3 regions of the Dietzia sp. PP-33 genome follow, and region 1 is predicted to be linked to each of the others. Evidence: predicted binding sites of a transcription regulator. Region 1 holds the regulator's gene; each other region holds the start of a gene.
What was found. The regulator LexA, encoded in region 1, represses DNA repair genes until DNA is damaged. The targets are predictions, from matches to a motif close to CGAACANNTGTTCG.

Region 1 (3,274 bases):
CCGACGCCGCGATGGCCGAGCTGGCCCAACTCGCCGAGACCGCCGGTTCCGAGGTGTGTGACGCGATGATCCAGCGGCGGGACAAGCCCGACTCGGCCACCTACATCGGTTCGGGCAAGGCGAAGCTGCTCAAAGACGTGATCGACGCGACCGGTGCGGATACCGTCATCTGTGACGGCGAGCTCACGCCCGGGCAGCTGATCGCCCTCGAGAAGGCTGTCAACGTCAAGGTGATCGACCGCACCGCGTTGATCCTCGACATCTTCGCGCAGCACGCGACCAGTCGCGAGGGCAAGGCTCAGGTCTCCCTCGCACAGATGGAGTACCTGCTCCCGCGACTTCGCGGCTGGGGAGAGACCCTGTCCCGTCAGGCGGGCGGCCGGGCCGGGAGCAACGGGGGCGTCGGCCTCCGCGGTCCCGGTGAGACGAAGATCGAGACCGACCGTCGCCGCATCCGTGAGCGCATGGCGAAGCTGCGTCGCGAGATCAAGGGCATGAAGCAGGCCCGGGACACCAAGCGCCATCGCCGGCGCGCCACGCCCGTGCCCTCCATCGCGATCGCCGGCTACACGAACGCGGGAAAGTCGAGTCTGCTGAACCGCATCACCGGCGCAGGCGTACTCGTCCAGAACGCACTGTTCGCCACCCTCGATCCCACCACCCGGCGGGCCGAGCTGCCGGACGGACGGGCGGTGGTCTTCACCGACACGGTCGGGTTCGTCCGGCACCTTCCCACCCAACTCGTCGAGGCGTTCCGTTCGACGCTGGAGGAGGTCGTCGATTCCGAACTGCTCCTGCACGTGGTGGACGGATCGGACGCCTTCCCGTTGCGTCAGATCGAGGCCGTGCGCACGGTCATCAACGACGTCGTGGAGGAACAGAACGCCGAGAGTCCCCGCGAGCTCGTGGTGATCAACAAGATCGACGCGGCGGATCCGGTGGTGTTGACCGAACTGCACCACGCGCTGCCGGACGCGGTGTTCGTCTCGGCGACCACGGGGGAGGGTATCGACGAGTTGCTCGGCCGGATCACCCGGATCATCGCCTCCGGGGACACCGAGGTGACACTGGAGATTCCCTTCACACGTGGGGACGTGGTCTCCCGTGTCCATGCCGAGGGCGCGGTGGTGGACGAGCAGCACACGCAGCACGGGACGCGGATCGTCGTCCGGTTGCCCGTCTCCGTGGCGAGCGAGCTGGGGGAGTTCAGCTCCGGGGGCTCACACGACGGCGCCGCCTGATCCGGTCACACGGTCAGGCAGCGCCGTGGCAGCTCGGGGTCAGAGCTTGCGGAATACAGTGACGACCTTCCCCAGGATGGTCGCGTGCTCTCCGGGAATCGGGCTGAACGACGGGTTGTGGGGCAGTAGCCAGACGCCGCTCGGGTCCCTGCGGAACGTCTTGACGGTGGCCTCGCCGTCGATCATCGCGGCCACGATCTCGCCGTTGTCCGCCACGTTCTGACGGCGGACCACCACGTAGTCGCCGTCACAGATCGCTGCGTCGATCATCGATTCGCCGACAACCCTGAGCATGAACAGGTCACCGGACCCCACAAGATCGGACGGCAGGGGGAAGACCTCCTCCACCGCCTGCTCCGCCAGGATCGGCCCTCCGGCCGCGATCCGGCCGAGAACGGGGACGTACACGGGCTCGACCGCCCCGCTCGGCCGCGGCTCCTCGGGCGACGGGGCACGCCGACCCCGGGACCGCTGCCCCGGTACCCCGTGGACGTCGACGGCCCGAGGCTTGTGCGGATCACGCGTCAGGAAGCCCTTCTTCTCCAACGTCCGCAACTGGTGCGCGACGGACGAGGTCGACTGCAGCCCGACGGCGTCACCGATCTCCCGGATGCTCGGCGGGTAGCCCCTGTCCTTGACGGTGTCGTGGATGTGTAACAGGACGCTCTTCTGGCGAGGCGTCAGGGCCTCGAAGTCGGGCTTGGGCATGTGTGGGTCCCTTCGGCGAATGGGTGTTCGACGTCTTGATCTGTGTACACCCTACTGTGCGTGAGCGGCGTGCGCCACACAGGTGTTCGAAGAAAGTGCCGCCGAAATCTCGACTCTGTCGGACCCGCGTGATACAACTCTAGTCACGTTCGAGTTCGAACAGATGTGCACAGAGATGCACACGGGCGTGCGAACGCGGTTCGCACACCGTATCGAGTTGGGAGAGTTCATGTCCGTCCTGGAGATGCAGTCACCGTCGCGTCAGACGACACCGTGGAGTGAGGTCTGCGCCACCGAACACAGCCGGTCCTCCGCGAGCGGGCTCCGGCCCCGTGAGGATTCGCGTATCCATCCCGTCCCCCGCACCCTGGACCGGGGACGCCCTGCGACCACGCGATCGGTCGCCCCCGGCCGGCGGGTGCTCGTCCGTTCAGCATCCCCGGCGCAGGCCCGGTCATGCCGGGTCGAGGTGCAGCCTGCGTCCCCGGTGGTCGACGATGTGCCGACCTGGGCCCTGCTGGCGTGTGGAGTCGTCTTCGGCATCCTCATGCTGCTGGCGCTGGCCCTCCTCGGCGGGCCCGCCTACGCGTGACCGACCGGATCGCCTTCTAGAATGATCCAGGGACGGCGCCCCGTCGTCCCTGCATCGCCTCCGGCTCCGGCCGGGGGAGGCCTGCGGAACCGGTCGACGAATGGCGGAGCTGGAATGTACTGCCCGACATGCCACCACGAGGATTCCCGGGTTATCGACTCGCGGGCGGTCGACGACGGTCAGGCTATCCGCCGCCGACGCGAGTGCCCGGAGTGTGGGCACCGGTTCACCACCCTCGAGACCCCGTTGTTGACCGTGCTCAAGCGCAACGGCGTCACCGAGAGCTTCAGCCGCGACAAGGTGGTCCGCGGAGTGCGACGGGCGTGCCAGGGCCGGTCGGTGGACGAGGACGCCCTCAGACGTCTGGCGCAGCAGGTCGAGGACGTAGTCAGAGCCGGCGGCGCGTCGGAGGTCCCCGCCCACGAGATCGGGTTGGCGATCCTCGGACCCCTGCAGGACCTCGATGAGGTCGCCTATCTGCGGTTCGCCTCTGTGTACAAGCAGTTCAGCTCCGCCGCGGACTTCGAGAGCGAGATCATCGCGCTGCGTGAGAGGCACGCGAGAACCTGACCGGATGACTACCGCCTGGTGCGGGAGCCGAGTGCCGCCGCGACCGCCTTGTCGATTCGCTCAGCGGAAACCGGGCGCGCGGTCCCCAGTGACTGCGCGAAGAGCCCCACCCGGTACTCGGCCAGCAGCCACCGGAGATCCCGGGTGGTGCGCGCTCCACCCG
Region 2 (3,274 bases), on a different contig from region 1:
GGTCCGGTGAGTAGCGATCGACCCTGGAGACACCTGGTGGGTTCGCGAGGTGCCCGTCGTCGGCGATGAGGTGATCGAGGCGCTGTTGCCAGGTGTGTTCGAGCAGTTGGTCGCGGGCCTGGGCCAGTGGCCCCGACGGTCTTGTGCGGTGTTCGTGTCCGGTGTCGGTGATGATGATCAGCTCCCCGAAGGGGCCGGGGCGGTAGGCGTTGTGACCGAAGGTCTTCTCGCGATGGTGCTTTCTGCAGAGACAGACGAGATTCCACTCGGCGGTGGGCCCACCCAGTTCGGGTCGTTGCAGGTCGAAGGCGATGATGTGGTCGACGTCGCAGTCGTGAGCGTTGACGGTGCAACCGGGATGGCGGCAGGTGGCGTCCCGTAGTCTGATGCGTTCGGCCAGGGCCGGGGTGATGAAGTACTTGAGGGCCGAGTCGGGCTTGTCGAGGACGCCGGGGGCGGGGTCGATGAGTTCGAAGCGGACCCTGGCGTCCCCGCCTTCGAGAAGTTCCTGGCAGAGCCAGCCGAAGCTGGAGTAGGCGCCGTTGACGAACTGGACCCGGTTGGGCAGGCCCTCCGCGGCGGCGGCGATGACGGATATCCGGATGGGTTGATCGGTACCCCACGCGCTGCCCGGGGCGGGGCGGGCGGCCTCGCCGCCGCATGCGCCAGCGCCGGTGTCGGTGTCGGGGGCGGGGGCGTCATCATCGTGGAGGGGGTTGCCGATGTCGTCGGTGGTGGGGTCGCCGAGAGCGGCCAGCGCGTCGGCGCGCAGTTGATCGCGGGTGCGGGGATGTCCTGAGTCGGCGGCGGCTTTGGCGGCGGCCTCGATGCGGCGGCGCAGTTTCTCGGCGGCGGCGACGGGCAGGTTGGCCCACAGGGAGGCCATGCCACCTCGTTCGGGCCGGAAACGCACAGTGCGCTTCTCGATGGCGTCGGCGACGGCGTCCTCGGCGGCGCGGGGGTCGCGGCGTTCGACCGCGGTGTCGATGAGGTTGTCGACGTTGCTGCGGCTGGGGCGGTGTCCGCCGTCGAGGTGGCGGGCCAGGGCGTCGACGACCTCGGACTCCACGCCGGGGAGGATGTCGTCGGGGACGGCGGCAAGCCGGCAGGCTGCGTCGACCGCGAGTTGTTCGGGGAACATGCCGCGGGCCACCACCGAGCGCAGGCGGGGCAGTCGGGTGTGGATCTGCACGCCGGCGGTGACCAGGCGGGCGGCGTGCCAGGTGGTCAGGGTCAGGGCGGCACACAGGTGGTCGCGGGCCCGGTCCTCGGGAACCAACCGGGCATGGGAGGGGCGGGCGCGGGCGGGGCGACGCGCACTGCCCGAATCCGAGCCGGAGTGAGCCTCGGCATCGACGCGGCGCATCGCCTCGACCAGGAAGTGAGCGGCCTCCAGCCGGGTGGCGGCGGCGAGGTTCTGCGTCACTGTCGCTGACCGGGCGACCTCGCTCAACGCCTCCGCACCGAGGGTGTCCAGGGCTTCGCGGTGGTCGTGAAACAGAACGGGGTCGCGAAACCGCACAGGGCCAGGCGAGGTCGATGTTGTTGTCGTCGTCGTCATGACCATCCCCCTCCCCACGTTGCGCCGGATTCGAACGCACGTTCCACTCTACCCTCGCCGCAACTATCGCGCAAGTGTTCGAATAGGCGCCCCGCGAGCGCACCGCTACACTTCCGACATGACCGACGCCCCCTCCTCCCCCGTCGACCGCGCCTTCGACGTCCTGCGCGCGACGGCCGCGGGAACCGGGCTGACGCTGAGCGAGATCGCGCGGGCGACCGGACTCGCCAAATCCACGACCCTGCGTCTACTGACGGCGCTCGAACGCAACGGCGCGGTCACCCGGATCGAACAGCGCTACCGGCTGGGCCCGCTGGTCAACGAGCTGGATCCCATTCCCACCTCCCCGGCATACGAGCGGATACGCCGGGTACTCACCCCGTTCCTCGCGCACCTCTTCGAAGCGACCCGGGCGACGGTGCATCTGGCCACGTTGCACGGTGACGAGGTCGTGTACCTCAACAAGTTGCACGGTCCCCGGCCCATCCCGTCGCCGTCGCGGATCGGCGGCGGACTGCCGGCCTACTGCACCGGTGTGGGCAAAGCGATGCTCGCGTTCGACGACGCGGCTGCCGAACGGGTGGCGCAGGGCCCGATGGTCGAATGGACCGATACCACGCTGACCTCGCCGGATGCGCTCGCCGTGGAGCTCGCGGAGATCCGACGCAGGAGACGAGCGGTGGATCGCGCAGAACTCACGCCCGGCCTCTACTGCGTGGCCGCGCCGGTGTTCGACGACGACGAGGAGGGCACCGGCGGCACGCGGGCGGTGGCGGCACTGTCCGCGAGTGCGGCGGACGGGGCGGCACTCGCGCGACTGGAGCCCCTGGTCACCAGGGTGGCGGTGGCCGCCAGTCGCTCGATGGCGTCAGACCGGTAGGAGCGGCGCACTAGCTGGATTCCCGCGCCGGCCAAACTCCTCGCTAGCTGAATTCCATGGTCACGTCGCCCAGACCCGCGAACTCCGCGCGGAAGGAATCGCCGGGAGCGGCGTCCATCGCGCGGATGGCCGTCCCCGGCAGGATCACGTCACCCTTGCGCAGACGGACGCCGAACTTGGCGACCGTCGACGCCAGCCAACCCACCGAGTTGAGCGGGTTGCCCAGGACCGCGTCGGACCGGCCCGAGGCCAGGAACTCGCCGTTCTTGTAGAGGGTCGCGTCGATCGCGGCGACGTCGATGTCCGCCAGTCTCACGCGCTGCGCCCCGACGACGTACCCACAGGACGACGCGTTGTCGGCGATCGTGTCGGGCAGCGTGATCTTCCAGTCCCTGATCCGCGAGTCGATGAGCTCGATCGAGGGCACCACCCACTCGATGGCCGCGGCGGCCTCCTCCTGGGAACACCCCTCCGGCGGGATGTCGGCACCGAGGATGAAGCCCACCTCGACCTCGACACGCGGGAAACAGAAGCGGGCCGCCTCGACCGGGGCACCCTCGGGGTACTCCATCGTGTCGAGGAGATGTCCGTAGTCGGGCTCGTCGACACCCATCATCTCCTGCATCGCCTTGGAGGCCAGGCCCACCTTGTGCCCCGTGACCACGGCACCGGCGTCGAGCTTGCGGCGGATGTTGACGAGCTGGATCTCGAACGCGTCGTCCGGGGTCATGTCCGGGTGGTCGGTAGTGAGCGGCTGGACGGGCGCGACGTCGGCCTCGGCGTCCCAGAGTCGCTGTGCGAGAGTGGCGCGGGTCTCCTCGTTGAGCATGGAC
Region 3 (3,274 bases), on a different contig from region 1:
GGGGTCGGCCCCCACAGTAGTGAGAAACCGACCCCCGGTTGATCGCCTGAACCGTCGTACACCCGTTGTTCGCCCCGGGGCCAGTCGGCGGTGTGCGGTCCCGCTAGGTGTGGACCTCGGCGCCCGTCTTGGCGCGGATCTCCTCGATCGTGACGTCCGGGGCCGGTTCGACGAGCCGGAACCCCTCGGCGGTGATGTCGAGGACACACAGGTCGGTGACGACGCGCTGAACGCACCGGCGGCCGGTGTACGGCAGGGAGTTCTCGGCCATGAGCTTGATGTCCCCCTTGCGCGTGACGTGGTCCATCATCACGATCACCCGGCCGGCGCCGTGGACCAGGTCCATGGCACCGCCCATGCCCTTGACCATCGCTCCCGGGATCATCCAGTTGGACAGGTCCCCGGCCTGTGAGACCTGCATGGCGCCCAGCACCGCCACGTCGACCGTTCCGCCCCGGATCATGGCGAAGGACTCCGACGACGAGAAGTACGCCGCCCCGGCGGCTGCCGTGATGGTCTCCTTGCCGGCGTTGATCATCTCCGGGTCGAGCTGCTCGGGCGTCGGGTACGGGCCCACGCCGAGGATGCCGTTCTCCGAGTGCAGGGTCACCTCGACACCGCCGGGGACGACGTCGGGGATGAGGGTCGGCATCCCGATCCCCAGGTTGACGTACTGGCCGTCGACGAAGTCCGCGGCGATCCGGGCCGCCATCTGCTCGTGGGTCCAGCTCATGACCGGTCCTCCCCGTTCCTGCCGCTACTCAGCTTCTCGATCTCGACTCCGGTCTCCTGACGTCCCACCTCGACGAGGCGCTGGACGAAGATTCCGGGGAGGTGGACGTCGGCCGGGTCGATCCGTCCCGCCGGGACGATCTCCTCGGCCTGGACGATGGTGATGCGGCCGGCCATCGCGACGTCCGGGTTGAAGTTCCGTGCGGTGCCGCGGAACTGGAGGTTGCCCGCGGTGTCCGCACGGTGGGCGTGGACGAGGGCGAAATCGGTGACGATCGCGCGCTCGAGGACGTACTGCACTCCGTCGAACTCGCGCACCTCCTTGGGGTCGGACGCCACGGCCACTCCCCCGTCGCCGTCGTAGCGCAGTGGGAGTCCACCCTCGGCGACCATCGTCCCGACGCCGGCGGGTGTGTAGAAGGCGGGGATGCCCGCTCCGCCGGAGCGCATCCGCTCGGCGAGCGTGCCCTGCGGCGTCAACTCCACCTCCAGCTCGCCGCTCAGGTACTGCCTGGCGAACTCCTTGTTGGCCCCCACGTAGGAGGCCGTGGTGCGGGTGATGCGGCGGGCCTCCAGCAGCGTGCCGAGACCGAAGCCGTCCGTACCGCAGTTGTTGCTCACGGTGCTCAGGTCGGTGGCCCCCTGGTCGAGGAGCGCATCGATCAGGACGGCGGGGATGCCGACCAGACCGAACCCCCCGACGGCGAGCGAGGCGCCGTCCGGAATGTCCGCGACCGCCGCGGCGGCCGACGAGAAGATCTTGTTGGTCATGTCACACACCGTAGACTCTGTTCGCCTGTTGCACAACTGTTCGTTATGCGTACACTTGAGGCGTATCGTGGTGCACGTCTCCCGGGCCCGACCGGACCCGGCCGCCTCCTCCAGGAAAGGAACCGCCCCATGCCCGCCACCCTGTCTCACCAGGTCAGCGGCCCGCAGTCAGCGGATGCCCCTGCCGTCGTACTCCTCGGATCACTCGGATCGGACCGGTCGATGTGGGACGCCCAGGTGCGCGAACTGGCCCGGGACCACACGGTCATCGCCGTCGACCACCGTGGACACGGGGGCTCCGACGTGGTTCCGGGGCCGTGCACGATCGCCGATCTCTGCGGCGACGTCCTCGCCCTGCTCGACGCCCTCGGCGTGAACCGCTTCCACGTTGTCGGGCTCTCCCTGGGAGGTGCGGTGGCCCAGTGGCTCGCGGTCCACGAGCCCACCCGGGTCCGGTCCACGGCCCTGCTGTGCACGGCCGCGAAGTTCGGCGAACCCTCGGGATGGGTCGACCGCGCGACCGCGGTCCGCGAGGGCGGCACCGAGGCCGTCGCCGACGCGGTGGTGGCGCGGTGGATCACCCCCGGTCGCGCCGAGGAGGATCCCGCCCTGGTGGCAGGTCTCCGCGAGATGATCCTGGCGACCAGCGCCGAGGGATATGCCGCGGCCTGCGACGCCCTGTCCGGGTGGGACGGACGCGCCGACCTCGGCCGGATCACCTGCCCCACCCTCGTGGTGGCCGGAGACGAGGACCCCTCCACACCGCCCGACGTGCTCCGCGAGCTCGCGGACGGTATCCCGGGGGCCGAGTTCGTGACCCTGTCGCCCGCAGCGCACGTTCCCACCGTGGAGATGCCCGAGCGCGTCTCCGAGGTCCTGCGCGCGCACCTGACCTCGGCCGGGCCCGCGTGAGCGCGGAGGACCGCGAGCAGGCCGACGACGAGACCCGGTCCGGGCTCGGGTCAGGGTCCGAGCTCGGCTCCGGTTCCGGTTCCGGGTTCGAGTCAGGGGCAGGGTCCGGCTCCACACCCGAACGACCGGCGTCCCCGGACTTCGTCCAGTCCCTCGCGCGCGGCCTCGCCGTCATCACCGCGTTCGACGCCGACCACCCCCGACAGACCCTCAGTGAGGTCGCCCGGACCACCGGGCTCACCCGCGCGACCGCGCGCCGGTTCCTCCACACACTGGTCGAGCTCGGCTACGTGGACACCGCCGGGTCGGCGTTCTGGCTCACCCCCCGCGTGCTCGACCTCGGTTACAGCTACCTCTCGGCCATGCCACTGACCGATCTGGCCCAACCGCACCTCGAACGGCTCAGCGCCCAGCTCGACGAGTCGTCGTCGATCGCCGTCCTCGACGGTCACGACATCGTCTATGTGGGCCGTGTCCAGGTGCGTCGGATCATGAACATCGGGATCACCATCGGAACCCGCTTCCCGGCCTTCGCCACCTCGATGGGCAGGGTCCTGCTCGCGGCCCTGCCCCCGGAGGAGCTGGACGCCCACCTGGCGGCGACCGACCTACGCGTACTCACACCGCACGGGATCGGAGAGCCGGCCGGGCTGCGCGCCGAACTGGCGGCGGTCGCCGACCGCGGGTGGGCGCTGGTGGACCAGGAACTCGAACCGGGGCTGAGGTCCCTGGCCGCCCCGGTCCGCGACCGCCACGGGCGGGTCGTGGCCGCGCTCAACGTCTCCACACACGCCGCCCGGTATTCGATCGACCAGCTCCGGGACGAGCTCGTCCCGGTCGTGGTGGACGCGGCCCGGGC

Region 2: the regulator LexA is predicted to act here: its motif matches at 1,593-1,606, upstream of NJE57_RS08765 (HNH endonuclease signature motif containing protein).
Region 3: the regulator LexA is predicted to act here: its motif matches at 1,533-1,546, upstream of NJE57_RS06210 (CoA transferase subunit A).

Annotation. Positions count from the first base shown of each region.
Region 1 is NZ_JAMYEI010000001.1:299,968-303,241, reverse strand. It holds gene hflX (GTPase HflX) at 1-1,241, shown strand, start outside; gene lexA (transcriptional repressor LexA) at 1,281-1,949, opposite strand; gene NJE57_RS01480 (hypothetical protein) at 2,179-2,541, shown strand; gene nrdR (transcriptional regulator NrdR) at 2,656-3,111, shown strand; gene hrpA (ATP-dependent RNA helicase HrpA) at 3,120-3,274, opposite strand, start outside.
Region 2 is NZ_JAMYEI010000004.1:133,135-136,408, forward strand. It holds gene NJE57_RS08765 (HNH endonuclease signature motif containing protein) at 1-1,522, opposite strand, end outside; gene NJE57_RS08770 (IclR family transcriptional regulator) at 1,680-2,441, shown strand; gene NJE57_RS08775 (2-keto-4-pentenoate hydratase) at 2,485-3,270, opposite strand.
Region 3 is NZ_JAMYEI010000003.1:6,438-9,711, forward strand. It holds gene NJE57_RS06205 (3-oxoacid CoA-transferase subunit B) at 104-733, opposite strand; gene NJE57_RS06210 (CoA transferase subunit A) at 730-1,503, opposite strand; gene pcaD (3-oxoadipate enol-lactonase) at 1,633-2,415, shown strand; gene NJE57_RS06220 (IclR family transcriptional regulator) at 2,412-3,274, shown strand, end outside.